2 regions of the Rurimicrobium arvi genome follow, and region 1 is predicted to be linked to the other one. Evidence: riboswitches for the same ligand, from Rfam matches in the RefSeq annotation. Region 1 holds a riboswitch; the other holds the start of a gene.
The links. A riboswitch is a leader RNA that binds a small molecule or an ion and turns the genes downstream of it on or off. The one in region 1 is predicted to bind cobalamin.

Region 1 (14,638 bases):
AATTGTTGCGCAGCAATTGCGGGAAAAAGAACGTGCCGATCAGGTTCATATAATTGCGGCTGCACAGTACAATGGAGCCTGTTGATTGCTCCCGTCGCTTCACCAGATGTATCTGCTGCGGGAATACAACGTGCACAGAATAATCGCGGATCGGATGTTCCGCGAAGTCGATAAAGTGCGAGCCTCCGCCTTTCTCGAACAGGAAGAATTCGAAGTAGGAATGCCGGTGCGGGCGTTGAAAGTCGTAAGGCGTGAAGTGCCCAAGGGGTAGCACTTTCAGCTCTTCATCGCCTTTGGGCAGGTTGTTTACGGGAATCTGTTTCATGGGTGGCTCGTGCATAACAAAGTTATTCAATAAGTAATTGCATGCAAACGTCCACCGGGATTTCCGGGTATTAACTATACCTGAGGATAAAGTCTGCGCTGATTGTCAGCGTGCTGCCGGACGCTTCTTTATGCGGGGAATGACCCGCCTGAGGGACTATATAAGCCGCTGCAGGCCCCTTAACCGACTGCACGATGCCCTGCACCTGCGCTTCTGTTCCGTACGCATCTTCCTCCCCCTGTATCACTAGTACGGGACAGATAATCTCCGGCAATATTGTGCTGATATTCCAGTGGCGGAATGATTCCGTAAGCCAGGTTTCCGCCCAGAGCCTGAATACTTCGGCGGTGCGCACACCATGGTACCGCTCGAGCTTTTGCGGCAGATCTGTATGATTATATGCGTTAACGGCTTCGCGTATACCCTGCAGCGTAAGCTCTTCCACGAAGATATGTGCGCCTTCCGTAATAATGCCCGCCAGGAGCTGGGGATACAGGGCAGCTGCGATCAGTGCTATGGAGCCGCCATCGCTGTGTCCGAACAGCCAGACCTGCTTAAAATCAAAGTGCTTTATCAGGTCGGATAAAACAGCCGCTTCCCGGTGCATATAGTCCGGCTCCCGCTCGCGGATGGAAAAAGGATCGGAAGCACCATAGCCCTGCCGGTCGTACACAAAAAAGTTGCAGCGGCAACGCTCGGCCAGCCGATCCGGGAAATCACGCCATAATGCTGTACAACCCAGCGAGTCGTGGAGAAAGATAATCACCGGCCGACCCGGATAGACCATCTTACTCCGGCAGGCTAATTGTATCCCGCCGGTCTCCACATACGTCATTTCTTCAGCTGTACTCATGCTGCAAACTTAAAAAAAGTGCTTTACACTACCGGTACAGGCCTCTTATCCGCATCTACCGCCACGAAAGTAAACGTACCCGTAATAGCGGTGTTCCGCTCAAATGAATACATTTCCTCTATCACGATCTCAACCGAAACTTTAAGACTGGTCCGGCCTACCTGCGTCACCTTTCCGATCAGTTCAATGATTGTACCGGCGGGAATAGGCTTAGTAAAGTCGATGCGATCGGAAGAAACCGTCACCATGCGTTTCCGGCTGAAACGGGTTGCGGTAATAAAGGCGACCTCATCCATCAACTGCATGGCAGTTCCGCCAAACAGGGTATCGTAGTGGTTCGTTGTATTCGGAAACACCGCCTTGAATATGCGTGTTTCAGATGCAGCTATTTTCTGTTCTAATGTCATTTGAAAAATTGATTATGCACTGCAGGTAATGCATCCTTCCTCCATCGTACAGGCCGGTGCAACAAAATCCGCTTCAATATCGGATGCTGCGGCAAGCGCTTCGGCCGGTAATACAGGGATTACAGGATCCATCTCATGACCACCCTGCTTTTCGATGGTGAATTGCACAGCCTGCGTCGCGGCTTGTGTACGAAGGTAATACATGCCTGTTTTCAGACCTTTCTTCCATGCATAGAAATGCATCGAGGTAAGCTTGGCGGCAGTGGGACTATCCACAAAAAGGTTTAAAGACTGTGACTGGCAAATAAACGCTCCGCGATCGGCTGCCATGTCGATGATCGTGCGCTGCCTGATCTCCCAAACCGTTTTATACAGTTCCTTCAATGAAGACGGGATTTCATCGATATGCTGGATAGAGCCGTTTGCCGCAATGATCTTATTTTTCATCGTATTGCTCCAGAGGCCCAGCTGTACCAGGTCCTTAAGCAAATGTTTATTTACGATAATGAATTCTCCGGACAGTACACGTCGAGTGTAGATATTGGAAGTGTATGGCTCGAAACATTCGTTATTACCCAATATCTGGGAAGTGGATGCAGTGGGCATCGGAGCAACCAGCAGAGAGTTGCGCACGCCATATTGCATTACCTCTTTGCGCAGGCTTTCCCAATCGTGTCGCCCGGACGACTCCTGCCCCCAGAGATCGAACTGGAATTTACCCTGAGACAAAGGCGAGCCGGCGAAAGTTTCGTAAGCACCTTCCGTTTTCGCCAGGTCTTTGCTGGCGGTCATTGCCGCAAAGTACATCGTCTCGAAAATATCACGGTTCAGAGCGCGGGCCGCATCGCTCTCAAACGGCAGACGCAGCAGAATAAATACGTCCGCCAGTCCCTGTACACCCAGCCCGATCGGCCGGTGGCGCATGTTCGAACGACGTGCTTCCTCAACAGGATAGTAATTATGATCGATGATCTTATTCAGGTTGCGCGTAACCTGATAGGTAACTTCGTAGAACTTATCGAAATCAAAGCCGCCGTTCTGTACAAAGCGTGGCAGTGCCAGGGATGCCAGGTTACAAACGGCAACCTCATCCTCGCTCGTGTATTCAATGATTTCGGTGCAGAGGTTACTGCTCTTGATGGTTCCGAGATTCTGCTGATTGCTTTTCGCATTCGCTGCATCCTTGTACAAAAGGTAGGGCGTTCCGGTTTCAATCTGGGCATCGAGTATGGCAAACCATAGATCCTGCGCTTTAATCGTCTTACGCGCACGACCTTCTTCCTCATATCGCTCGTATAAGGCTTCAAAATCCGCGCCGAAACACTCGTGCAGGCCAGGTGCTTCATTCGGACAGAAAAGGCTCCATGTACCGTTCGCCTCCACACGTTTCATAAACAGATCCGGAATCCAGAGCGCATAGAACAGGTCCCGGGCGCGCAGCTCTTCCTTCCCGTGATTTTTGCGCAGGTCGAGGAATTCAAAAACGTCCGCGTGCCAGGGTTCCAGGTAAATCGCGAAAGCGCCTTTTCGTTTACCGCCGCCCTGATCGACATAACGCGCTGTATCGTTGAATACGCGCAACATCGGAACAAGTCCGTTGCTGGTTCCGTTTGTACCGCCGATATAGCTACCCGTCGCGCGTACATTATGTACTGCCAGACCGATCCCCCCCGCGCTTTGCGAGATCTTCGCAGTTTGCTTCAGCGTATCGTAGATGCCGTCGATACTGTCGTCTTTCATCGTGAGCAGAAAGCAGGAAGACATCTGTGGTTTCGGAGTACCGGAATTGAACAGCGTAGGAGTCGCATGCGTACACCAGCGCTCGCTCATCAGGTTGTAGGTTTTGATCGCACTGTCTATATCCTCCTTGTGAATACCGATCGCAACACGCATGTACATATGCTGCGGACGCTCGGCGATCTTGCCGTCGATACGCAGCAGGTAAGATTTTTCCAGCGTCTTGAACCCGAAATAATCGAAGCTGAAGTCACGATCGTAAATGATCGCACTGTCCAGCAATTCGGCATGCTCTGCAATCAGCGCCATAACGTCATCCGCAACCATGGGCATGGAACGACCTGTCTTGGGATCGCAATACGCGTGCAATTGCTGCATGGTTTGCGAGAAAGATTTCAGGGTATTCTTATGCAGGTTGCTCACGGCGATACGGCTTGCCAGCAAGGCATAGTCCGGGTGACGCGTGGTCAGCGACGCCGCAGTCTCCGCAGCAAGACTGTCCAGCTCTGTTGTGGTGACACCGTCGTATATACCTTCAATTACTTTCTTGGCCACCTCGATCGCATCGACCATCGGGCTGAGGCTGTAGGAAAGCTTTTCGATGCGCGCCGTGATCTTATCAAACTTCACGCTTTCCTTTTTTCCGTTTCTTTTTATAACAAACATATTGCTGTGCTTTTACGGTTCACTGATAAATTAAAAATCCTCGTCGAGGGAAAACTGTTGTGTGTCTTTTTGTGCCATCACTCCGGCCTTCTGGTAATCGCCAACCCGCTTCTCGAAGAAATTCGTTTTACCCTGCAGGGAGATCATCTCCATAAAATCGAACGGATTAACGGCATGGAACATTTTGGGATATCCGAGTTCGGACAGCCAGCGATCGGCAACAAACTCAATGTATTGCTGCATCAGGCGCGCGTTCATACCAATCAGGTCAACGGGAAGCGCATCAGTAACAAATTGCTTCTCGATTGCCACGGCATCTCCTATAATACGGTACACTTCTTCCTGGCTCAGCTTCTGTTGCAGCATTCCGTACAGCAGACAGGCAAATTCGCAATGCAGGCCCTCATCGCGGCTGATCAGCTCATTGCTGAAAGTCAGTCCCGGCATGAGCCCGCGCTTTTTCAACCAGAATATGGAGCAGAAGCTGCCGCTGAAGAAAATGCCCTCTACGGCTGCAAACGCAACGAGGCGCTCCGCGAAAGAGCCCTGCGCGATCCAGCGTAGCGCCCATTCCGCTTTCTGTTTCACCGCAGGCACGGTATCGATCGCATGGAACAGGCGATGCTTTTCCGCAGCGTCTTTGATATAAGTATCGATCAGCAGCGCATAGGTTTCGGAGTGAATATTCTCCATCATGATCTGAAAACCGTAGAAACAGCGGGCCTCGGGCAGCTGCACCTCACTCATGAAGTTCACAGCAAGGTTTTCGTTTACGATACCATCGCTCGCAGCAAAGAATGCGAGTACGTGTGCTATGAAATGACGTTCCCCATCGTTGAGCGCAGCCCAATCTTTGAGGTCGGCGCTGAGATCTATTTCCTCTGCGGTCCAGAAGCTCGCTTCGTGCTTCTTGTACATCTCCCAGATACGGGGATAGTTGATGGGCAACAGTACGAAGCGCTCTTTATTTTCCTGTAATAATATTTCCTCCTGCATAGTATAAAAAGTAAGTTTTCGCTTTGGAGCTTAGCGACGGAGGGAGACGGCAGGACAAGGATATCTGCGTAAACAAATGATACCGGACCAGCCAGGCCTTTCCTCCGAAAGCAGTAGCTTTTTAACGTTATGCGGCAGGTCTTCTGGCTTTCCTGTATTTCAGAAACCTTCCCATCCGCAGACAGTGGTTGATGACTCTGAAAAAACTTATGTATCGCTACATCAGGATTACAGCTACGGGGATAGCGCCGGATTCACACCGGCTTCCCTTTTAATCGTATACAGCAGGACTGTACGCGAACCGATTAACAGCACAAAAATAGAAGGCGAAGCGGGTTTGACCGCAATTACGTTTCAACAGCGTGTGGATAAACGCGCAGATTGTTTATGGGCGCGACTTCTGCTCATTGCGGCGCATCAGCTCCGCTTCCACTTCTGCCAGCGATACGCTTTTTACCTGCAACAACAGTAAAAGGTGATACAACAAATCGGCGGCTTCATTTATGAACAGTTCCCTGTTATCGTCTATTGCCTCGATAACCAGTTCTACTGCCTCTTCCCCTACTTTCTGGGCCACTTTATTAACGCCGCGGGCTGCAAGCCTGCTTGTGTAGGATGTCTCCGGGGCCAGTTCCAGTCTTTCAGCGATCAATGCCTCCAGGCGATACAGAAAACCTTTCGATTCTGCAGCGCCGAAACAGCTGTATTGACCGGTATGACAGACCGGACCGGAGGGACGCGCCTTTACAAGCAAAGTATCTCCGTCACAGTCAACACACATAGCAACCACACGTAGCCGGTTTCCGGATGTGGCGCCTTTCACCCAGAGGCTGTTGCGGCTGCGACTGAAAAAAGTAACCCAACCGGTATCTCTGGTTTGCTGCAATGCCGCTTCATTCATGTAACCGAGCATCAGCACCTGTGCCGTATCGGCATCCTGTATAATTGCGGGAATCAATCCTCCCGACTTAGAAAAATCCGGCTTCATCTTATTGGAATTTCACATTGTTTCAGAAATGATTTCAGTTCGGGAATACTTAGTTCACCAAAGTGGAACAAGCTTGCTGCAAGCGCCGCCCCGGCTGTTGTCTGCCGGAACAGTTCACGGAAATCTTCTTTTGATCCTGCTCCTCCCGAAGCGATCACGGGAATGGATACCACGTTAGTTACGGCGTTTATAAGTTCGAGTGCAAAGCCAGACCTGCTACCGTCATGCATCATCGATGTAAGCAATATCTCGCCGGCGCCAAGCGCCTCAGCCTTTTTTGCCCATTCCTTCAGTAAAATTCCCGTCGCCTGCTTTCCTCCATGTGTAAACACCTCCCGGCGACCGTTCACAAGCGCAGTGTCGATCGCCAGTACCACACATTGCGCACCAAATCGTTGCGACAACTCGCCGATCAGCTCCGGCCGCAACACGGCGGCCGTATTCACACTTATCTTATCGGCACCGGCTTCAAGCAATGCTGCAGCTGCTGCCACACTGTTTACGCCACCACCTACGGTAAACGGGATGGAAAGCCGTTCCGAAACGGCACGCACAAGCGGAACAAGCGTACGGCGTCGCTCTTCCGTAGCGGAGATATCGAGGAATACCAGTTCGTCCGCACCCGAAGCTTCATAACGCTCAGCAAGCTCAAGGGGATCTCCGGCATCTTTCAGTGCCATAAAGCTGACTCCCTTTACCGTACGTCCGTCTTTGATATCGAGGCAGGGAATAATTCGCTTCTTCAACATAGATCACTTAATTGACTGAGTGAAATGGTTCCCTCATACAGGGCTTTTCCGATCACCGCAGCGTAACAGCCATCGGCCTGCAGCCGCTTCAAATCGGCAATGGCACCTACTCCGCCGCTCGCAATCAATTGCACCGGCACAGATTCGCTTATGCCACGATACAGTTCAAATGCCGGACCTTCAAGCATTCCGTCCCTCGATATATCGGTGCACAATACCTGTCGCACACCCCGTGTGTACCAATGCTGCAAAAACGGGACAAGCGGTACTGCACTCTGCTCCTGCCAGCCAAGCGTCGCCAGGAGTCCATCCTTTGCGTCCGCACCCAGCACGATGCGCTCCGGCCCGAATTGCTCCAGCAAATCCAGAAACGTTTCCGGTGCGCGCAGGGCAAGACTGCCCAACACGACCTTTTGCGCACCGGAATCCAATGCACGGCGCACCTGCAGCGCATCTCGTATTCCCCCGCTGAAATCGATGCAAAGCGACGTCCGTGACGCAATCTGCTCCAGCACATTCCATTGCTGTACCTCACCTGCGCGCGCACCATCCAGATCCACGAGATGCAGATGTTGTATGCCGGCCGATTCAAACAACAGTGCCTGTTCGAGCGGGCTCTGGCGGTAAACCGATTGCCGGGAAAAGTCTCCCTGCGATAAACGCACACAGCGTCCATCCATCAGATCTATAGCGGGAATGATGATCATAATTCGGTAAAGTTTTTAAGTATAAGCGCGCCTGTGTTGCCGGACTTTTCCGGATGGAACTGGGTAGCGAAAAAATTATCCTGCTGCAGTGCTGCGCTGAAAGGCTGCATATAGTTGCAGACAGCGATCGTTTGTCTGCATACAGCAGCATAGAAGCTGTGCACGAAATACACATCACCCTGTTTATCCGGAACATTAGCGAATAAAGGTCCGCGGCATTGCTCGAGGCTATTCCAGCCCATATGCGGCACCGGCTGCGCTCCGCGGAAACGACGCACTTCTGTATCGAAAATACCGAGACACTCAGTTGCGCCTTCCTCGGATGATCGGCACAACAGCTGCATACCCAGACAGATGCCCAGAACAGGTTGCTGCAGGGAGACGATCAACCGGTCGAGTCCCAGCTCTTTCAGACGCAGCATTGCCGGTGCTGCGGCACCCACGCCAGGGATAATAACTTTATCTGCTTTCCGGATAACTTCAGGATCAGCTGTGATCACATGCTGGCAGGAAAGACGGGAAAGCGCATTGCTTACAGAACCTGTATTCCCTGCGCCATAGGCTATAATGGCTATCATAATAAACCTTTTGTGGACGGTAATTGTCCTGTATTGCCATCAAGCCGGATCGCCTGCGCCAGTGCTCTTGCAAAGGCTTTGAATATCCCCTCTATCTTATGGTGCTCGTTGGTTCCGTTAGCATTAACGTGCAGGGTACAGCGTGCGGCATCCGAAAAAGATTTGAAAAAATGCGGGAACATTTCGGTGGGCATTGCACCGATCATCTCTCTGTTAAAAGAAGCGTTCCAAACCAGCCAGGGTCGACCTCCCATATCTACAGAAACCGAACACTCACAATCATCCATCGGAAGTACAAATCCGTATCGCCCTATCCCGGCTGTATTTCCCAGCGCCTGCAGATATGCTTGCCCCAATACGATACCGGTATCTTCTATCAGGTGATGTTCATCAACATGCAAGTCTCCTTCTACACGCAGATACAGATCCACACCACTGTGAAACGCCAGTTGCTGCAGCATATGATCGAAAAATCCGATACCGGTCTGAATATCACCGTTACCCGTTCCGTCCAGACTGATACGTACATTGATGTCAGTCTCGCACGTAGTTCTCCTGAGCGAAACCTGGCGCTGTGCTGCTCGCAGAAACCGGTATATCTCCGCCCACTCAGAAGTGCACAGCACCGCATCAGGAGCTGTTACCCCGCCGATCAGTATACCGCCTGCACCCAGGTTTTGCGCAAGCGTAAGATCGGTGATCCTGTCCCCAATCACAAAAGACCGGCTCAGGTCGTAATCTCCGGAAAAATACCGGGTGAGCATTCCGGTTCCGGGCTTGCGCGTAGGAAGGTGTGCTTCCGGAAAACTCCGGTCTATAAATATTTCATTAAAGCGGATGCCTTCACCCTCGAGTGCTTCCAGCATTTTGTTGTGCGCCGGCCAGAATTGTTCCTCCGGGAACGAAGGCGTGCCAAGTCCGTCCTGGTTGCTCACCATCACCAACTCATAGTCCAGTTCGGCGGCAATGCGCGACAGGTAGCGGAATACGCCGGGATAATAGCGGAGCTTTTCGAGGCTGTCGATCTGAAAATCTTCCGGTTCGCATATCAGCGTCCCGTCTCTGTCTATAAAAAGTACTTTCTTTTTCATGGTATCTGATAATTGTTTAACGCCTGTATCAATTGTTCGTTCTCAAGTGGTGTGCCGATGCTGATGCGCAGACAGCCCGGAACCTGTCTGTCGCGGTTACGTACGATAATTCCGCGGTTGACCAGGTAATCGTACAGACCGGCAGGATCTTTTACGCGGCAAAGCAGAAAGTTGGCGTCCGAAGGGTATACTTCAAGTATACAGGTCAGAATGCTTAAAGCTTTTCTTACGCGTTCCCTTTCAGCAATTACGATGGCTGTAAATGCATCGGAAGCGGCAGTATTTTTCAACGCTGCTATCGCAGCTTCCTGGTTCAGTCTGCTAATATTGTACGGAGGCTTTACTTTATTCAGCAGCGAAATAATAGTTTCATCTGCCATTGCTATCCCGATACGGGCAGCGGCGAGGCCTCTGGCTTTACTCAGGGTACGCATTACGAGCAGGTTCGGGTACTGTTGCAACAGTCTGACGGATGTATTCTGATTTGAAAAGTCGATGTATGCTTCATCGACGACCACTATTCCGGGAAAAGATTCTATTACCGGAATAATATCCCCGGGATCATTACCTGTGGGATTATTGGGGGAACAGACAAACAACAATTTCGCAGTACCGGCGGGAAATGCCGGCAGTGCAGCGGAGCATATCCGAAACGACCTGTCCAGTGGCATATCCTGCAAGTGTACGTCATTCAGCTGTGCCAGCACTGCGTACATGCCATACGTCGGAGAGAACTGGTATGCGACATCAATTCCGGGCCTGCAAAAAACACGGTAGCACAGATCAATAATTTCATCGCTTCCGTTACCGACAAACACCTGGTCCGGATGAATGTTGTTCTGTTCCGCCCATATGCTTTTTAATACGGTTTGCCTGGCATCGGGATAGCGGTTGTACGTTCCGAAAGGACTTTCATTGGCATCCAGAAAAATGGCCGGGGGACCCTGGTATTCATCCCTTGCGCTGGAATAGGCTTCCATCTGCAGGATATTGGGTCTGACTAAAGATTGTACAGAGAACATGATTTACAGTTTGTCGGATTGTATCCGGGATAAGCGAATGCGCACAGCAGCCTTATGTGCGTCGAGTCCTTCTGCCGACGCCATTGTCTCAATAACGGGTCCGATCAATTCCAGGCCTGAAGGGGTAATCGACTGAAAACTGATCTTCTTGGTGAAGCTTTCAAGTGAGACGCCTGAATAAGCACGTGCGTAGCCGGCGGTGGGGAGTGTGTGGTTAGTGCCGCTCGCATAGTCCCCTGCACTCTCGCAGGTATAGTTACCAAGGAATACAGAACCCGCATTGCGTATGCCGGCCGACATGCGAACCGGATGTTCCACGGCCAGGATCAAATGCTCCGGCGCATACACGTTGCTGAACGCGATACAGGTATCTATATCGGATAGCACTACGCCACGACTCCCCTGCAATGCCTGAAGCGCAATGTCCTTACGCGGTAATAATTCCAGCTGTTGCCGCAGTTCAGCCTGCACCGCAACCAGTAATTCCCCGCTGTCGGTGAGCAGCATCACCTGACTGTCCGGTCCGTGCTCCGCCTGCGACAAGAGGTCTGCAGCCACAAATGCGGGCACGGCGCTACTGTCGGCGATCACCAATACCTCGCTCGGTCCGGCGGGCATATCCACAGCGATACCGGATTGCTGTGCATATTGCTTGGCTGCCGTAACATAGCGGTTTCCAGGACCGAATATCTTATCGACAGCGGGAATAGTTGCAGTACCGCAACTCATCGCGGCTATCGCCTGTATCCCGCCTACCTTAAAAACATCGGTGATACCTGCGATCGAGGCAGCATACAATATTGCGGGATGTACGCCTCCGGAGCGGTCAGGCGGCGTGCAGACAATACGTCGGGTACAACCGGCGATCTGTGCCGGTATTCCGAGCATCAGAACGGTGGAAAACAAGGGCGCAGAGCCCCCGGGAACATAGCAGCCAACACGATCAACCGGAACAGATTTTCGCCAGCAGCGTACACCGGGCATCGTCTCCACAACAGGCTCGGTGAGTTGCTGTGCCTCATGAAAGCATCGTATATTCTGTGCTGCAGTGTGTATCGCACTTTTCAGCTCTTCACTTATTTGTGCAGCCGCGGCGGACAACTCTTTGTCTGACACACGCAGCTCGCCCAATGAGACGTTGTCAAACTGAAGGGTGTAATGCCGTAAGGCGTCGTCGCCTTTTGCGGCAACCGTTTCAAATACTTTACGTACCAGAACGGGCGCGACGGGGGTATCGCTGAATGGCCTGCGGGACAAGGATTTCCAGGCAGCAGGCTCCGGGAATAACTGAACAGATAACATAGCTTACAAGATCATTTTTTCAATATCCACAACAAGAATTCCTTCCGCTCCGAGACTGCGTAACTGACTGATCACCTCCCAGAAAGCCTGTTCTCTGATTACGGTATGTACGCTGCTCCAACCGCTCAGCGCCAACGGCAGTACCGTCGGGCTTTTCATACCGGGCAGCAACGCGACGATCTCTTCGAGCCGTTCATTGGGTGCATTCAGGAGAATGTATTTGTTGCAGCCGGCATTGCGGACCGCGCTGATGCGGAATAGCAACTGGCTTAGCACGGACTGCGCCTCTGCGGACAAGTCGTTGTTGGCAATCAGTACAGCTTCGCTGTGTACGAGTGTGCACACTTCCTTCAGACCGTTCATCAGCAGCGTACTACCGGTACCGACAATGTCGAAGATTCCTTGCGCAAGACCTACTCCGGGAGCAATCTCCACGCTGCCACCGACTTCCTCAATGCGGGCTTCGATGTTAAGCTGCGCAAGTTGCTTCCGCAGGATACGCGGATAACTGGTCGCAATCTTTTTGCCGTTGAAGTAAGAAAGCCCCTCGTACGACTCATCTTTCGCGATGGCCAGTGAAAGGCGGCAACGGGCGAACCCGAGCTGTCGTATCACTCGCACATCTTTACCCTTTTCCCATACCTCATTCTCTCCGACGATGCCAATATCTGCAACGCCGTCTTCGACGTATTGAGGTATATCATCGTCTCTCAGAAAAAGTACCTGTATAGGGAAGTTCGCCGCGTCGGCCTTTAGTTTTCTGTCGGTTGTTGCGAGTCGTATCCCGCATTCTTCAATCAGGCGCAACGACTGCTCACTGAGTCGTCCGCTTTTCTGAATGGCAATTTTCAGCATTGTTCCGGTTTCGATTTTTATTGTCCGAGTCCGGTAGCCGATATGCCTAAAAAAAACAACCGCCTGAAGGACTCAGACGGTTGTGAAAAGATTTCAGCTTACAGCATATCATCTCATCCCCGCCTGCGCGTGGTATGACAATGATGCTGATGCAGCTGTATGAATGACATAAAATAAATTGCTTTTTGCTGCACAAAACTAGCGGAACTTTTTTGTTCCTGCCAAATATTTTTTCCAAAAAAAAGAAAAAGTGTTGCCAGTAAAGCTTTTCAGGCCGTGGCAACACTTCGCATATTTTTCAAAACGGGGAATGGAGATTATCCAACAAGCTTTGCTTCGAGAACGATCTCAAAACTGAAAGCCTGACTTACCGGACAGGTCTTCTCCGCATTGCGCGCAATTTTTTCGAATTCCTCTGCGCTGATACCGGGAACATCCCCTTCCAGCTGCAACAGAGACTGAGTGATCTTTCCATCCTGCAATGTTACGGTAGACTGTGTTTTCAATGCACCGGGGGTATATCCGGCTTCCGTAAGATCGAGGCTCAGCTTCATAGTAAAACAGCCGGCATGCGCAGCTGCAAGCAATTCTTCAGGATTGGTTCCCACTCCGTCCGCAAAACGACTGTTAAAAGAATACTGTGTCTGGTTCAGGGTGGTACTGCCTGTAGACAAATGACCTCTTCCTTCTTTGATGTTACCGTTCCATACGGCGGTTGCTCTGCGTTTCATAATAGCTATATTTTGAGTTTGATTGTTTAATGATGCAAAGCTACTATCCGGTTAAGGTTCCGAAGATGGATTTTATCCTAAAATACTGGTACTTTTTTCCCTACGCGTAAGATTTGCGGAAGGCCGTCGGCGTATTCCCCGTTTTCCGGACGAAAAGACGGTTGAAGTATGCCGGATCATCGTAACCGAGATCATAAGCTATCTCTTTGGCGCTCATAGGTGTGTAAATCAGCAGGCGCTTGGCTTCCAGCATAATACGGTCTTTGATCACCTCATTCGGCTGCGGCAGGTTCAGGCGCCTGAGTTTATTGCTCAGCGTCTTGGCTGCAAGGTTCAGTAAGGGAGCATACTCCGACACACTGTGCTTCTCACGGAAATGCTTTTCCACCAGCATGCTGAACTGACGGAAAAACTCGAGTTCCGGTTGCGCAGCAACAAGCGTGGCCGGTAAGCGCTGGTCTTTCCACATGCGCGTGGCATGGATGATCAGCTGCTTTAGGTAGGTACGCAACATTTCCTCCCCCACCGTATCTGTCTGGGCAAACTCCTGCTCCATATCGCGGAGCAACGCCCTGATGCGCGGCTGCATCGGATTGGGAATTTCCGTAAGCGGCATACCGTTCAGGTTATTGAACAAGAGTCCGTCGCATGCCACTTCCGCATCGTGGATCTGTATACAGTAGAAGTCACGGTTATAGCACAACAATACACCCGCCTCGCCTGAAGCGGATATGGGTTCTATATGCTGGTGGCTGTTGATAAAAAACAAGCTGTCGCGACGGGTCGTATACCGTTGGAAGTCTACCGATAATTCATAGCCCGCCGGCAGCCATAAGACTTTGATGAAAGAATTCATCGATTCGCGGAACAGTGTGCCAAACGCATCGGGAACAATCGGTGTAAACACCAGTTTCCGGTTGTTGCTTTCAAATGTTTGCTGTTGCATAAAGCGATAATTATTCGGAAGGCGCAAGAGACCGGATCAGTCCGATCACATCCTCTTTACCCCATCCTTGTTCCTGCGCCTTTGTATAGGATTTCTGCGCAGCAATGCCCAGGGGGAAACCGGCTCCCGCAGCGAAGGCAATGTTGATGTCTTTCAGCATCAGGTCCAGAGCAAACGCAGGCGGATACGCGTCAGCAAGGAGTAAAGGAGTCTTCACTTTTGTGGCACCGCTGCCACAGGCGCTTTCGTTGATAATATCGAGCAGCTCAGACCTCGCCACTCCAAGCCGGTCGCCCAGCAATACCGTTTCGGCGAGTCCCTGGTACAATACAGAAAGAAAATAATTCACACTGATCTTCGCCGCAAGACCGGAACCCTGCGGACCGAGATGCTTCACCTGCTTCCCCATTTTCAGAAGGTAAGGCATGGCGCGTTGTACATCCTGATCTGTGCCTCCGGCCATGATCAGTAAAGTACCCTCAGTAGCAGGCTTCGTACTCCCGGCTACGGGCGCATCCAGGAAAGAAGCACCGGCCTGCGCCAGCCTCCCGGCCACAGACCGAGAAGCTTCGATAGAGACGGTGCTCATGTCCACAAATAATTTTCCCGCAACCGAGTGCTGCATCAATGCTGCATATACTGCTTCCAACGCGGTGTCGTCGGTTAGCATGGTAAAGATCACCGA
Region 2 (14,638 bases), on a different contig from region 1:
CTGCCGGGAAGCCCTTTCTGGCGAACCATTCCAGGTAAGATACGGGAAGGTCGCACAGGATCCTGTCTTTGTACTTGCCGTACGGCATACGCATGCGCACAAGATCTGTCAATAGCGATTGGTCTCCGGATGGAATTGGCTCGGCACTCATAATGCGAATATAGGCGTACTTGTCTGAAATGAAAATCCCCTTCATGACGAAGGGGATTTTTTTAAGGGAGTTGTGAATGGAATATGATTAACTGCATCCGGTTGTGGTACCACAGTTAGGACACATATAGCAGGTGCCGTTTCTCAACGTGATATTACCGCAGTTGCTGCAGGCAGGAGCGTCAGCGCTTGTGCCCATCAGTTTTTTGGTTTCGGCTGTTGCTGATGCCGTTACCACAGGTTTTGCAGGTACCAGCTTCGGAGCAGTAGCAGCGGTGGTTTTGTGCGCCGGTGCCGTTACTCTCACCTGCGACAATTCCTGTTGTACGGTATGCTTCAGGCGTTCTTCATCTACTACATGTACCAGGTCATCGCGGTCGAGGTATTCATACGCCAATACGCGGAATACATAGTCGAGTACGGATGTCGCCGTTTTGATGTTCGGATGCTCTACCATACCACTTGGTTCAAAACGGGTAAAGATGAATTTATCGACGTACTCTTCCAGGGGCACACCATATTGCAGGCCTACGGATACGGCTATTGCGAAGCTGTTCAGTAGACTACGCATGGTGGCTCCTTCTTTGGCCATGTCAATGAAGATTTCTCCAAGCGTATGATCCCCGTATTCACCGGTACGCAGGAAGATTGCCTGCCCGCCTACCTTGCTCTTGAATGTATATCCGCGACGTTTTGCCGGCAGGGATTTACGTTCCACGATACGGCTCAATTGGCGTTTCAGTTGTGTATCCGGGCTCGCCTGAACACGTTTGTTTACTTCTTCCAGTAGTTCGTCGATCGTAAGCTGACCCAGGTCAACGATCTGACTGGTATTGATGTTCGTTTCTTCTTCTTTTACAGGCTCGCCTTTTTTCTTCTTGTCGCTTTTGTTGCTCAATGGCTGACTCAGCTTGGAACCATCGCGGTACAGGGCACAGGCTTTGATACCCAGCTGCCAGCTCAGGTAGTAACAGTCTTTTATCTCTTCAACTGTCGCTTCATTAGGCAGATTGATTGTTTTGGAGATCGCACCACTGATGAAAGGCTGAACAGCTGCCATCATACGGATATGGCCATGCGCATGGATAAAACGCTCTCCGCGCTTACCGCATTTGTTGGCGCAATCGAATACCGGCAGATGCTCCGGCTTCAGGTAAGGTGCCCCTTCGATCATCATTGTTCCGCACACGTAGTCGTTTGCAGCAGCAATCTCTTCTTCTCCGAATCCGAGCGCTTCCAGCAGGTTGAACTCCATGTCGTAGTATTGCTCCGGCGTAAAGCCCAGGCGCTGCAGACACTCTTCACCGAGATTGTACACGTTGAATACGAATCCGATCTCAAATGCGCTTTCCACGAGACTGTCGAGCTTCTTCAGCTCTTCAGCGATAAAGCCTTTTTCACTCAGCGACTGATGATTGATGAACGGTGCACCGGCAAATGTGCCATGTCCTTTCGCATATTTTACAATTGCATCGATTTCAGACTCAGAGTATTTCAGATTGCGCAGCGCAGCAGGGATAGATTGGTTGATGATCTTGAAGTAACCGCCGCCGGAAAGTTTTTTGAATTTCACCAGTGCAAAGTCCGGCTCAACACCTGTTGTATCGCAATCCATCACCAGTCCGATTGTTCCGGTAGGAGCGATTACCGTAGCCTGCGCATTGCGGTAGCCATATTTCTCTCCCAATTGCAATGCATTGTCCCAGGCGCGTGTAGCAGCAGACAACATATAATCAGGGCAGTATTTTGCATTAATGCCCATTGGTTTTGTCTCAAGGCTCTCATACGCTTCTGCAGCATCATAAGCAGCGGCGCGGTGATTGCGCATTACACGCAGCATATGCTCGCGGTTTTCAGCAAAGCGCGGGAACGCTCCCAGCGATTCCGCCATTTCAGCAGAAGTGGCATAAGCAACACCCGTCATGATGGCGGAGATAGCACCACCGATAGCGCGGCCTTCTTCGCTGTCGTAAGGGATGCCGCTTACCATCAGCATAGAACCGAGGTTCGCGAATCCGAGTCCGAGGGTGCGGTAATCATAGCTCAATTGCGCTACTTCGGGACTTGGGAACTGTGCCATCAGTACGGAAATTTCGAGCACTACTGTCCACAAGCGTGTCATATACTCAAAGCTGGCCACATCGAATACGCCTGTTTCTTCGTTAAAGAAACGACGCAGGTTCAGCGATGCAAGGTTACAGGCCGTATTGTCGAGGAACATGTACTCAGAACAGGGGTTGGAGGCCCTGATATCCCCGCCTGCAGGACAGGTATGCCATTCGTTGATGGTTGTATTGTATTGCGTACCGGGGTCCGCACAACGCCATGCAGCGTAAGAGATTTTGTCCCATACTTCTTTGGAAGGGACTTTTTTCATCACTTTACCATCGCTGCGTGCGGTCATTTCCCACTCTTCGTTGTTGGCAAGGCGGCGGAAAAATTCGTTCGGAATACGAACGGAATTATTGGAGTTTTGTCCGGATACTGTTTTGTATGCTTCTCCTTCATAGTCGCTCGCATAACCTGCTGCGATAAGGGCAGCTACTTTCTTTTCTTCCTCTACTTTCCAGTCGATGAAGTCCAGTACTTCAGGGTGATCCAGATCCAGACACACCATTTTTGCAGCACGACGGGTAGTGCCCCCGCTTTTGATGGCACCGGCAGCACGGTCGCCAATTTTCAGGAAGCTCATAAGGCCGCTGGAAGTACCGCCGCCGCTCAGTTTTTCGCCTTCTGCACGGATGTTGGAGTAGTTGGTGCCCACACCGGAGCCATATTTGAAAATACGCGCTTCACGTACCCAGAGGTCCATGATACCGCCTTCATTTACCAGGTCGTCTTCCACGCTCAGGATAAAGCAGGCATGTGGTTGCGGGCGTTCGTATGCATTCTGGGAACGCTCCAGATTCCCGGTAGACGGATCAACATAAAAGTGACCCTGCGCTTTACCGTTGATACCATAAGACTGATAAAGTCCTGTATTGAACCACTGCGGAGAGTTAGGTGCGCAGCTTTGTTGCAGGATGCTGTATACGAGCTCGTCGTAGAAAACCTGCGAATCATACTCAGAAGCGAAATAACCGTATTTCAGACCCCACGCGCGCCAGCAATCCGCAAGACGATGAGCTACCTGCTTGATAGACGTTTCCCGTCCGAGGCTGCCGTCTGCCTGAGGTACACCGGCTTTGCGGAAATATTTTTGAGCGAGGATATCTGTAGCAATCTGAGACCAATGCTCCGGAACCTCCACATTAGTCATTTCGAAAACTTTCTCTCCGTTGGGATTACGGATTACCGAACTGCGGTAGTCGTATTTGAATAACTCAAACACGTTGCGCTCATCGTTCGTAAAGTGCCTTTTAAATTCCAGGCCTTTGCCTGAGCCGGTAGTGTATGTTGCTGCCATATATTCCTGCTTTTTTTTATTGGTGGAAAAATCTTTTTTACGGTTGGGCAACGAAATTATTTAAAACTTTTGCCCGTGCAAGATTTAGATGCCCACAGGGTGTGGATAACCATTAAATGGTTGAAAAACAATTCTATAAATTTAATGAAAATAATTTTAATGAATTGCTAAAGTACCGGGAGCTCTCAAAAAAAACGGCCCCTTATGGAGGCCGTTTCAGAAAGTATCAGCAGTTGCGTTACCAGATCTTATTTCTTGAATTTTCAAAGCCTTTCGGCTTTACAACAGTAAAAATTCTGGATATGTTGAATCCGAAGTGGATCGCCCCTTTTTGCCATTTATCGGTGGTTTGGCCGATGAACATACGTTCCGTCATGCCAATGGAGTTGGTGCAAAACAGCTGGAATACGTGTCCTCCAGTTTCTATGTCGAATCCTGCTCCAAGCGAATTGGTTGTGCCGGTAAGCTGACTGAACTGATAGAAATATTCAACATTGAACGTTACTCTTTTGCTCAGGCGCAAACGGCCACCGGCTCCGAGCGCAAAGATATCATTAGGATCTGCTTTTGTATCTACGAGGTTGTAATGCACGTGCGTGGGCATCAATTGCAGCGTAAACAGGTTGCTGAACTTACGCGCGATCAGCAGTTGGTTAAAGAAAAACAGACGGTTACTGAACGGATAACTCTCAAAAGGCGTAAGCTGACGCCCCACAAGGTCCGTAGCTTTCTGGCTCGTAAGAGACATCCCGCCCACGTAACTTAAGCTGAGGGGCATTTCATCTTTTTCAGTCTGGCGCAGGATACGCGCTTTTAAAAAGCCATCGTATTCCTTGTATAAGGAGCTGCGGCCCACACCTACCGTAAGCCAGTTGGTAACACCATAATCCAGGCCGAGACGCAGCGTTGCACCGTCCAATCCGAAAAATTCCTTCACGCCGCCATTCAATGCGCCGAAACGGTGCGAAATACGGAAGTCGAGGTTGCCTTTTGCCGTATTTTCAATGCTGTGGCTGTTGATGATATGACCCGTTTTGAAAGACCCGTAGGTGTATGTTTTCTTCGGCTTTTCTTCGTCCAGGAGTTTGGAAAGGTCGTCGCCGTCGTTTTGCGCAAATGCCGCAGTGGCGGGCATCAGCATCAGCAGTCCCGCAACTGTTTTAAAAGATTTTATAAGCAATGATTGCATAAGTTAGATTTGATTTGATGAGAATGGATTGCTGTTTGCGAAGCACCTACATTTTTTTCAGAGAAGAATTGATGGTGATCTCAATTTCTTTGGCAACCTTGCCTTCAGCCACGGAAGGGATCCTGATCTTATAGTCGGCGGTCGCCACCTTAAACTGAGCCATTACTGAAGCTTCATTTGCTCCAATGGTAACTGTCCCCGGCACTTTTACGTCTTTGGTTACACCATGGATAGTGAGTTTTCCGCTTACAGTTGTCTTGTATACTCCTGGTTTGTCCGAAACGGTTCCTGGCGCGAGCTTGCCTTTAAAATCTGCCTTCGGATATTTATCCGATTCCATATAGCTCTCATTGAAGTGGTCCTGCATCAGCTGTTTTTCAAACTTGAAGCTTTTTACCGGTACCTGAAAGACAACATCACCTGTAGCCAGATCTATTACTGCACCTGTTTCATTGTTGAATGCCTCGATATTTTCAATGGGTGTCTGCGAGAAAAAAGTAATGCGCCCGCTGCGGGTCATATATTTCTGAGCGGATACGGTATTCGCTAAAAGCAATCCCGCTGCAATAACTGTTATTTTTTTCATGAAAGAATGTTTTAATTGTTAGGACTAGTTATTGGATGCTCCGTTATTGATCCAGCGACGCACTTTATTAATGCTGCACTCGTCCCACTTGGAAGCCCCCTGCGGCATGGATCCGTCCTGGATCACACGCAGGAATCTGCCATCGTCGACGATGGATTTGGCACCGGAATAAGTCGTAAGATTAACACCCGCAGAAGCGGAAGCATCATGACAGCCGCTCTTGGCGCAGGATGCCTGAACCATCGGCTGAATATCAGCGCTCCATGTGGTATTGGTGGTATCGCAGGGACCCAGTGGCGGGTACATCGTTTCTTTGTTGTCTTTGTAGCAACTGTACTGCGTGCTCAGGAGTAAAAATCCGCCCGCAATACCGCACATCGCGACGAGGCGACTGAATGGCTTTTTTAGCATCATAATTGTAATTTGACTGGTGAAATTGACTATTGGGAAATAATGCAGTCGGTAAGTTTTACATCTCCGACAAAACCGCTGCAAAAACCTTTTAATACTACAGAATCTCCGGTTTTGCCGGGGAATTTTTTCTCGCGCATGGTACACATTACGCCGGACATCATATCGTCGGTTTGTAATACAACGAAAGGTACACCCTCCTGATTGGTATCCGCAACTGAAATAGTGCCGTTTACCTGTACTGCCTTATTCAGATAAGTCTGATTTGCTTTCGTTTCATCAGTCGAAAACTCCTGAAACAAAACCCTGGCATTTACCGGAATGCCTGTTACATCATCTACTTTTCTTGCCGGACGGTTCGTGATTACCAGCACAGCAATTACTCCTGCGAGCAGTACGATGGCTAACGCTATAACGACTTTTTTCACAATACGGTAGTTTTCGTGAAATTAACGTCATTTATTTGTCAGTAGTTTGTCCGGCAGAGTAATTAACAATGTGTTAGCCATTCTGCTCTTCCAGCCTGCGATACGCTTTAATGAAGATGGCACCCAGATTTTTATGCGGCGGTACATAATCTCTGAAGGTCGATTCTGCCGGTTTGCCTTTAAACTCTCCGTCCAGTCTTTTCCACATATTCACCCAGTTCACGTCAGTTCCTTCTCCCAGGTTGTCATTTAATGCTCTCAGGATCGGTTCATTTACAGCCATTGCGCCCGTTTGCTTGGTCGAAATGATCTGAGCGTCAGGTGAATTGGTCAGGATGGTGGAGAGGTTATGATAGCCGCCGCAGGATCCGAGCACTACCACTTTGGTCTTGTCGTTCAGACGTTCGAGTGTGGTCGGTAAGTGATAACTGTGTCCGCGGTGGATCAGTATGGCAGGATTAATTGCATTCTCATCGAGGTATTTATTCAACGCTCTCTGCGCATCTTCGTCTTCGGGTTCTGCAAGCGGCAGGTTGGCATATACAGATATCGGTCTGCCTGAAGTGGAAGTGATATTCACCCAGTATTTGGTCGTCGTCATTTTCCATTTCGGTCCTTTGAAATTATTCAGGAAGCTCGCATAAGACATCTTCCCGTCTTCATCGCCGTAGAAGAAAAACTGCTCTACCACTGCCGCGCTGTCATGCGTCAGTGTAGCGTAAGGTACATAATTGATAGGGGGCAAATTCAGTTTTTTAGAGCGCTCTTCTGCCGTTTCATTGGTTACGGTATCCTTTGCTCCGTCAAAAAGAGTGGCGAGCAAGGCATACACCTGTAATCCTTTTTTGCTGCGGTGCTGATAAGAGACTTCGTAGTTCTTTTTTACTTCTTCGCGCAGGTAGGCGATCATGGAAGAGTCTTCAATACTTCCGAATGCGTCGGCCACATCCACCGCGTCTTCGAGGTCATCTTCTTTTCCTTTGTCGAGATTCGCGATAAAACTGCTGAGCAGTTCTTTTTTCTTTTCTTCGGTAAATGTCGCGAGGAACTGATCGAGCCGGTTGAATCCCGCACACATTCTCACAAACGTACGGAAACGGTCATAATGCAATTTTCCGAGGAACTCGTCCCCCGTCATCGGTTTCATCTTTTCCATCAGGCGTTTGAAGGCGCCGGTAAAGGAACTTGTATAGATTTCTTCCTGTCCGTAAATGATGATATAATAAATCGCTTCCGGGCTCAGGTTTTCAATACATTTAAAACGGACCGCTTCCGGTTTTTCATGCAATTCGTCCATTACACGCACATAGTTGCGCAACGAGCGGTATTCCAGTTCACTGTTGATGCTTGCATTACCAAGGTCATTATTTTCGATCTTCAGTCGTACGAGATTTTTAAAGAACAGGTCCTGGTCTTCGGTGATTTTATCTACTTCTGCGATGCTCAATGTCCCATTGTGGATATCGTGTAAAAACGTCTTTGCTTTCAGAGGAGATTTTGATTCGCGTACAATTTTCACGATCGTTTTTACCAGCGGATCCGTATTGCGTTCCACGGCGTTTTTCAGACCGGCATTCGTTGAAGACGCATAGTTGAAAATCTCGTCGGGATTGATTTTCGCAGCCCCTGCAATAACAATGTCCGCGCAGGGTTTGTTGATGAATTCCGGAAGACGGCGGATCAGCAGGGTAGGGTCTTTTTTGGCCAGCTCTTCACAAAGGAATTCTTTATCGTCATCGCCCAGCATCTGACTGTTTCCCATTGTGTACACGTTTACATTGCCGCGGACGAATGCGGAAAGGTTGCCTTCGTATTTAGCGATAACCATATCGCGGAAGTTGTTTACAAGCCGCTTATAATAGAGCGGATCGACTTTATTGTCGTCATTAAAACGGATAAGCACCTGCTCAAGGGAGCGGAGGTAGCCAAGCTTTGTCTGGTTTTCGGTAAACTTATCAGCGATCGGCAGATTCTCGATCATGATTTCAATTTTGCTGATCTCCCGCAGCAGACTGTTGGTAAGCGTCCGGCTGCTGATGCTGTCGTTATTAAAATTGATATAGTCGTCAATTTTACCGTCGAAGGCGTCCGCCCGTTTTTGCTGTTTCTTCACTTTGTCGAAAAACAGGCTGCGCTGCAGGGGTACGGGATTGATAAGCGTATCGATGTCGTAAATGGATACCGTTTTCTTCTTCTTGTCGTCTTTCTTATGATTTTCTTTCTGGGCAAAGGCGAACTGTGCACAAAGGATAGCGACAACCAGACATAATGTTTTTGTGAAATTCAGATGCATGCGAAACCGTGGTGTTGACGAAATCACAAAAATAGACAATCCGCACGGCCACAGAGGATAAAAAAAATATAAAACGTGTTTTTCCGATTCCATATAAAACAATGTACCTTTGCAGCGTCGAAGGTGTTTCTCCACAAGAGAAATGAAAAGGGAATCAGGTGCAAGTCCTGAACATTACCCGATGCTGTAAGTCTCTAAAAAGCCACTGCATTCCATTGCCACTGATGATCAAAGTTCATTTGGGAAGGCGCAGCGGTGAGATAAGTCAGAAGACCTGCCTGCGATAATAATTGACCGCTTTCGGGATTTTTAAAAGCGAAGATCAAATTTCCGGCTGAAGCAGCCGGGTATTTTTTTCTGCCGTTTCCATCTTGCAAGAGGTTTGTGATGAAATTTATTGATTACAAATACAAACGCTATGCGCAAAATTTTTATGCTTTCCGCTGCCCTGCTGGGTGGTGTTGCCGCTTCCGCCCAAACGGTTGCTGATTTTGATTCACTGACCCTGCCCGGTAGTGATACTGCTTATGTAAATTATTCCGCTCCCGGAACTGATGTGGGATTCTCCAGCGGGCTCGCTTATTTTCCCTGTGTATACGATACAGCCTGGGGTACCAGCTTCTGGTCAGGCGGCTTCGCGTATTCAAATAAAACAGACAGTGTTACCAGTGGTTACCTGAATGCGTATGCCGCTAAAGCAGGTATCGGTTTTGCAGGTTCTGCGCAATATGCCACCGCAAACGGCTCTGAAAATATCATCAGACTTACAGGTGCGGCGCTCGGCCATCAGGCAATGGGCTTTTACGTGACCAACAGTACTTACGCATACAACAGTATGCGTGACGGCGATGCTTTTGCAAAGAAATTCAGAGCGGCCGATTCTGATTATTTCCGTCTTGATGTATTTGCTTATTCGGGAGGTGTCCTGAAATCGGATTCCGTTAGCTTTTTCCTCGCCGACTTCCGCAATAGTGATTCCACAAAAGCTTATATCGTGCGTGACTGGGAGTGGGTGGATCTTATGAAACTCGGTGCCGCGGACAGTTTCCTGCTGCGTCTTGTTTCCTCCGATGTAGGCACATGGGGCATGAATACACCTGCGAGCTTCTGCATCGATAACTTCATCACCAACGAATCCGGACTGAATGTCAAAGAGCAAAATGCAGCCTTCGACCTGAAAGTATTCCCGAATCCTGCCACAGACTTTGTGTTTATTGAGTCGTCGGTCACTCATAAACAACATGTGCAGTTGTCCGACCTGAACGGGCGTGTCATTGCTTCTTACGAACTTAATCCGGCTCAACGCCTTTCCGTAGATATGCGCTCATTACAATCAGGCGTGTATATACTTACATTTAACGATGGTACGCGCACGGCTTCTGCACGCGTGGTGAGACAATAACAGATCATGAATAAAGTATTATCCCTGCTCCTTTTAACTGTATGCGGAACCCTGTACGGACGTGCTCAGTTCGCACCACAGGCAGGAATTTCCGGCACTACCGCGATACATCGCAGTAGTGCCGGTATTAAACAATGGGCAGCTTCCTGCACTGTTACGCGCGGACTTACGGATATTGCCGATGCTGGTTCCGGACCCGCTTCTGTAGGCACAGACGCGGATGCTACCGGCATGGCTGACGGTAGTGTGGTAAGCCTTGGCGACAGTGGCGTGGCAGTACTTACGTTCAATGGTTATATTTTCGACGGTGACGGACCCGATTTTGCTGTTTTTGAAAATGGGTTTGCAAATCCTGCCAATGGCGAAGAAGCTTTTCTGGAACTCGCTTTTGTTGAAGTAAGTTCAGACGGGGAACATTTTTTCCGTTTCCCGGCAACGTCCAATACCGGTATTTCCACTCAGGTTGCCGGTGCGGGAGACTACATGAACGCCCGTCTCGTAAATAACCTTGCCGGAAAATATATTGCCCAGTATGGCACTCCTTTCGATCTTGCTGAACTGAAAGGCACTTCAGGATTGGATGTGAGCCATGTGACACATATTCGTATCGTAGACGTTATCGGTTCTGTAAATGCGCATCATTCACAGGATGCCCACGGCAACGTGATCAACGATCCTTACCCCACACGTTTCCCTTCCGGCGGTTTCGACCTCGACGCGGTAGCCGCAATCAATACTGCAGGACTGGGTCTCAAAGAGTTTGAAGCATCCGGATTCCGGATGTACCCCGTTCCGGTTACTGATGTGCTGTCGCTTGATATACCCGGTGAAGAGCATGTTCATGTATCTGTGCGTGATATCCAGGGGCGGGACTTGCAGCAGTACGATGCTTCCGGATCGCTGAGGATTCCCATGGCTGCATACAACGCAGGTACGTATTTTCTGTATATCGATCGTAAATCAGCTCCTGTATGCGTGGGTGTCTTCTCAAAAGTCTGAGTTTTCTGTTGCTGTTCGGCTTCGCGGCATGTAAGAAAGACAAGCCGGATGGCCCGGATAATACGTTGCCCCCTGCATATGCGGAAAAGGTGCTGATTGCCTGCGAAGGTAGTCTCGGCAACGGTAATGCAGCGCTGTCTGTTTATGATATTGCTGCAGACAGCGTATACACAGACGTGTTCAATGCCGCTAATCAGCAGTCACTGGGAGACGTGCTTCAGAGCATGCTGCTTGCCGGACCGGATTGCTTTCTGATGGTCAATAATTCAGACAGGATTACCGTCGTTGATTCCGGTTCTTTCCGTATCAAAGGTTCGATAGCCGTTCCCAAGCCGCGTTATATGTTGCAGGTATCGCAGAATAAGGCTTATGTTGGAGAATTGTTTCAGTCGAAGTTAGCCGTGATCGATCCTTCGTCCCGTCGGTTGATAAAAGAAATGCCGCTGCAATACCGCAATGTGGAGCAGATGATGCTCTGGAACAACCTCGCATTGATTGCTAACTGGGATGAAAATTGCCGGCAGGTCTACCTGCTGGATACTGCCACCGATTTGCCGGTTGACTCTATTGCCCTGCCCGGTTATGCGCCCAGCGCATTTGTACAGGATAAGGAAGGTCATGTGTGGGTTCTGGCGGGAAACGTATTTAAAGGGAAACCGGCTACATTATCCTGCCTGGACATCGGCTCGCGCAGCGTGCTCCGTTCTTTTACGTTCCCTGCAAAGGCGGATCCGATCAAGATTTGTCGCAATAACGGCGGAGATACACTTCTTTTTATAGAAGTGAATTACGATGGCGGTACAGATCGCAACGGTGTATTTAAAATGGGCATCAACCAATCCACACTTCCCGAAACTCCTTTCATCGGCTGTGTTGCCAATCAGTATTTCTGGGCATTGGGAGTGCATCCGCAAACCGGTGAACTCTACGTCGGAGATCCGAAGGGTTTCGTACAAAAATCTTCCGTTACTATTTACAGTGAAGCGGGTGTCGCACGCAGGCAGTTTTCGTGCGGTATCGGAGTATCTTCGTTCTGCTTTAAATGATCTCTTGGGTTTTTCGGCTTTATATCGGAATATCATCATCGCAGTACTGCCGGTACTGTGCGCTTACTCATGGAACAGCCGGGCCCAGACCAAAGAGCTGCATGAAGTAAAAGTGAAACACCGCCGCAAAGCTGCTTCAGGTTCTCCAGATGTAAAGTTGCAGGGCTTTGCACCGGGCATGCAGCAGCTAAGTGTTGATTCGCAGTGGCAGCAGCAATACCGCATGCAGCAATTGTCCCAATTGCTGACGCAGCAGTTTTCCGTTTTTGTAAAGTCTTACGGCATCAATAGCCTGGCAACACTTAATTTCCGCGGTGCATCCGCGGCCCAGTCGCAGGTATATTGGAATGGTGTTCCTTTGAACAATGCATCGTTTGGTGCAACGGATGTCTCTCTGCTTACGGTAAACCAGTTTGATAAGATCCACCTGCTTTACGGCGGTTCTTCCGCGCTCACAGGTAGTGGCAATGTAGGCGGTGCATTACTGCTCGATAATGATCTGCACACATCCGATTCGCTGCGCAGCAGCACCAGCGTCGGACTGGAATGGGGCAGCTATCGTTCGGGCAGGATAAATCTCAGGCAGTCTTTTTCCGGAAAACGGTGGAGTATTTCTGCTAACCTGAACGCACAACGCGCTGATAATAATTTTCATTATACCAATAGTGCAAACCAGGACGTGCAGATGACTCATGCCGCGCTCCGCTCTGCAAGCGGAATGCTGAACGTGCTGTATCAATTGTCCGACTACAGCAGTATCAAAGCTGCATTCTGGCTTATCGATTATAAAAGGGAAATACCACCCGCTTTGTTTGAAGCTGCTTCTGTTAAACTGCAGCGGGATCACGCTTATCGCGGTATGCTCCAATGGCAACACAGCAGGTCTGCAGGGACATTTTACAGTAAGCTTGCCCTGTCTGTGGAGCAGATGCATTATACCGACAGTGCAGCCGCTTTGGATACGCGCAATCAGGTTGTTCAGCTCTATCAGGAAACCGGCTGGAAGCGTGCTTTATCTGAGCATCAGAATCTGCTGCTTTTTGTACCCGTGAATATTTCCGGTACCCATCCGGAAAGGGACTCGCAATCCCGGTATCAATATCGCATCGCAATTGCTGCAGCATATCAGCTGGGCTTGTTCCGGGAGAAGGCGCGGCTGTCTGTCGCAGCAAGAACAGAGCAGATAAATGAACGCACTGTTTTTCTTCCGGGAATAAACGGGTCTTTTCAGGCCTTCAGTTTTCTCACACTGAAAGCAAACCTGCAACGGAGCTTCCGGGCACCTACATTAAATGAATTATTCTACAATCCGGGCGGGAATCCAGCCTTAAAACCCGAATACGGCTGGTCGGCCGATGCCGGTTACGAATTGCTTGTTCCGGCAGGCAGGCGCGTTGCGTTGAAGCATGAACTCGCATTATTCGACAGGCGTATTCATGATTGGGTGCTGTGGTTCGGAGGGTCTGTATGGACGCCTCATAATATAGCCACCGTTCACTCCCGCGGACTCGAAACGGTAAATACACTTACGGTACAGCTGCCACGGTACTGGCGCCTGTGGCTTGGACTGAATACTTCATTTGTGCTTGCCACTACCGTGGAAAGCTACCTGCCCGGAGACGGCAGCATCGGCAAGCAGATACCGTATACGCCCAGGTATAACGGGCAAGGCAATATCGGCTGTTCCTGGAAGCAGTTTTCCTGCAATTATAATCACACCTACACCGGGTATCGTTTCGTAACGGTTGACGAATCCCAGTTCCTAGAACCTTTCCAGACGGGTAACATATACCTGAGCTACCGTCAACCGGTAAGCACCGTTGTGCTGACCTGCTCTGCCGGAATGAACAATATCTGGAACAGTACTTATCAGGTGGTCAATGCGCGCCCGATGCCGGGACGGAATTGGAATTTTGGCCTCAGCGTTTCATTGTAGCGGCAGCCATTTATTATCCCTAATTTTGAAGCATGCGGCTGCGCCTGATTTTACTTTTCTGCGTTACTGTGCTTTCCGTTTGCGCACGGGCACAGTCGTTAAAGCTGGTATGGCATGCCGTGGATGTACCTTCCGTTGCCCTCCCTCCTGAAGCTTTCTACACAGATGCCGCAGCTGTTGTATCCGAGATCAATGACTGGTGTCCGGAAATGCAGGCTTTGGGTTTTCTTGAAGCCTCAGTGGACAGTGTCTCGGTAAAAGGTAACGAATACCATGTGTTTTGCTTTACCGGAAGCAGGTATTCCTGGGCGAAATTGTCGCTGGATTCTGTTCCGCCGGCCCTTCTTAACCAGGCAGGAATCACTGGCGCAGATTTTGCACGGCATGTAGTTAACCCTTCTTCCCTTTCTGCGTTTACCGCCCGTCTATTGCGCTATTGCGAACGAAACGGATATCCGTTCGCAAGGGTGTGGATGCAGCATGCGGTGGAAGAAGAGCCGCATGTGATTTCCGCTGAAATGCGTGTTGATCCCGGCCGTCGCCGTACAATAGATACCATCATCGTAAATGGAAATATTTCCGTTTCCAACTCCTTTCTGCATCGATACCTTGATATTCCAAAGGGGAGTGCTTACAATGAAGAAAAGCTGAAAAAGATAAGCGCCCGTTTGCGGGAACTGCCGTATTTGCAGGAAACATCGCCTATGCTTGTTGAGTTCCGTGCTGCCGATACAAGGATCGTTTTGTTTCTTAAGGAAAAAAGTGCGAATCAGCTGAATGCAATCCTCGGTT

Region 2: it holds a riboswitch for cobalamin, as region 1 does, so the genes downstream of both, ABD846_RS06300 (T9SS type A sorting domain-containing protein) here and ABD846_RS13425 (ribonucleoside-diphosphate reductase small subunit) in region 1, are expected to answer to the same signal.

The regions. Positions count from the first base shown of each region.
Region 1 covers NZ_BAABEZ010000024.1:194,272-208,909, reverse strand. The annotation lists gene ABD846_RS13445 (AraC family transcriptional regulator) at 1-325, opposite strand, end outside; gene ABD846_RS13440 (alpha/beta fold hydrolase) at 396-1,178, opposite strand; gene ABD846_RS13435 (acyl-CoA thioesterase) at 1,202-1,585, opposite strand; gene ABD846_RS13430 (ribonucleoside-diphosphate reductase subunit alpha) at 1,598-3,988, opposite strand; gene ABD846_RS13425 (ribonucleoside-diphosphate reductase small subunit) at 4,019-4,984, opposite strand; cobalamin riboswitch at 5,101-5,305, opposite strand; gene hisIE (bifunctional phosphoribosyl-AMP cyclohydrolase/phosphoribosyl-ATP diphosphatase HisIE) at 5,370-5,972, opposite strand; gene hisF (imidazole glycerol phosphate synthase subunit HisF) at 5,969-6,721, opposite strand; gene hisA (1-(5-phosphoribosyl)-5-[(5-phosphoribosylamino)methylideneamino]imidazole-4-carboxamide isomerase) at 6,715-7,428, opposite strand; gene hisH (imidazole glycerol phosphate synthase subunit HisH) at 7,425-8,006, opposite strand; gene hisB (bifunctional histidinol-phosphatase/imidazoleglycerol-phosphate dehydratase HisB) at 8,003-9,097, opposite strand; gene hisC (histidinol-phosphate transaminase) at 9,094-10,119, opposite strand; gene hisD (histidinol dehydrogenase) at 10,123-11,421, opposite strand; gene hisG (ATP phosphoribosyltransferase) at 11,425-12,276, opposite strand; gene ABD846_RS13380 (OsmC family protein) at 12,594-13,007, opposite strand; gene ABD846_RS13375 (helix-turn-helix domain-containing protein) at 13,108-13,953, opposite strand; gene ABD846_RS13370 (NAD(P)-dependent oxidoreductase) at 13,964-14,638, opposite strand, start outside.
Region 2 covers NZ_BAABEZ010000018.1:38,119-52,756, reverse strand. The annotation lists gene ABD846_RS06335 (DUF3820 family protein) at 1-196, opposite strand, end outside; gene ABD846_RS06330 (vitamin B12-dependent ribonucleotide reductase) at 239-3,556, opposite strand; gene ABD846_RS06325 (DUF5777 family beta-barrel protein) at 3,795-4,745, opposite strand; gene ABD846_RS06320 (YceI family protein) at 4,792-5,331, opposite strand; gene ABD846_RS06315 (hypothetical protein) at 5,356-5,745, opposite strand; gene ABD846_RS06310 (OB-fold protein) at 5,772-6,170, opposite strand; gene ABD846_RS06305 (hypothetical protein) at 6,244-8,463, opposite strand; cobalamin riboswitch at 8,568-8,759, shown strand; gene ABD846_RS06300 (T9SS type A sorting domain-containing protein) at 8,882-9,865, shown strand; gene ABD846_RS06295 (T9SS type A sorting domain-containing protein) at 9,872-10,864, shown strand; gene ABD846_RS06290 (YncE family protein) at 10,837-11,910, shown strand; gene ABD846_RS06285 (TonB-dependent receptor) at 11,915-13,846, shown strand; gene ABD846_RS06280 (BamA/TamA family outer membrane protein) at 13,879-14,638, shown strand, end outside.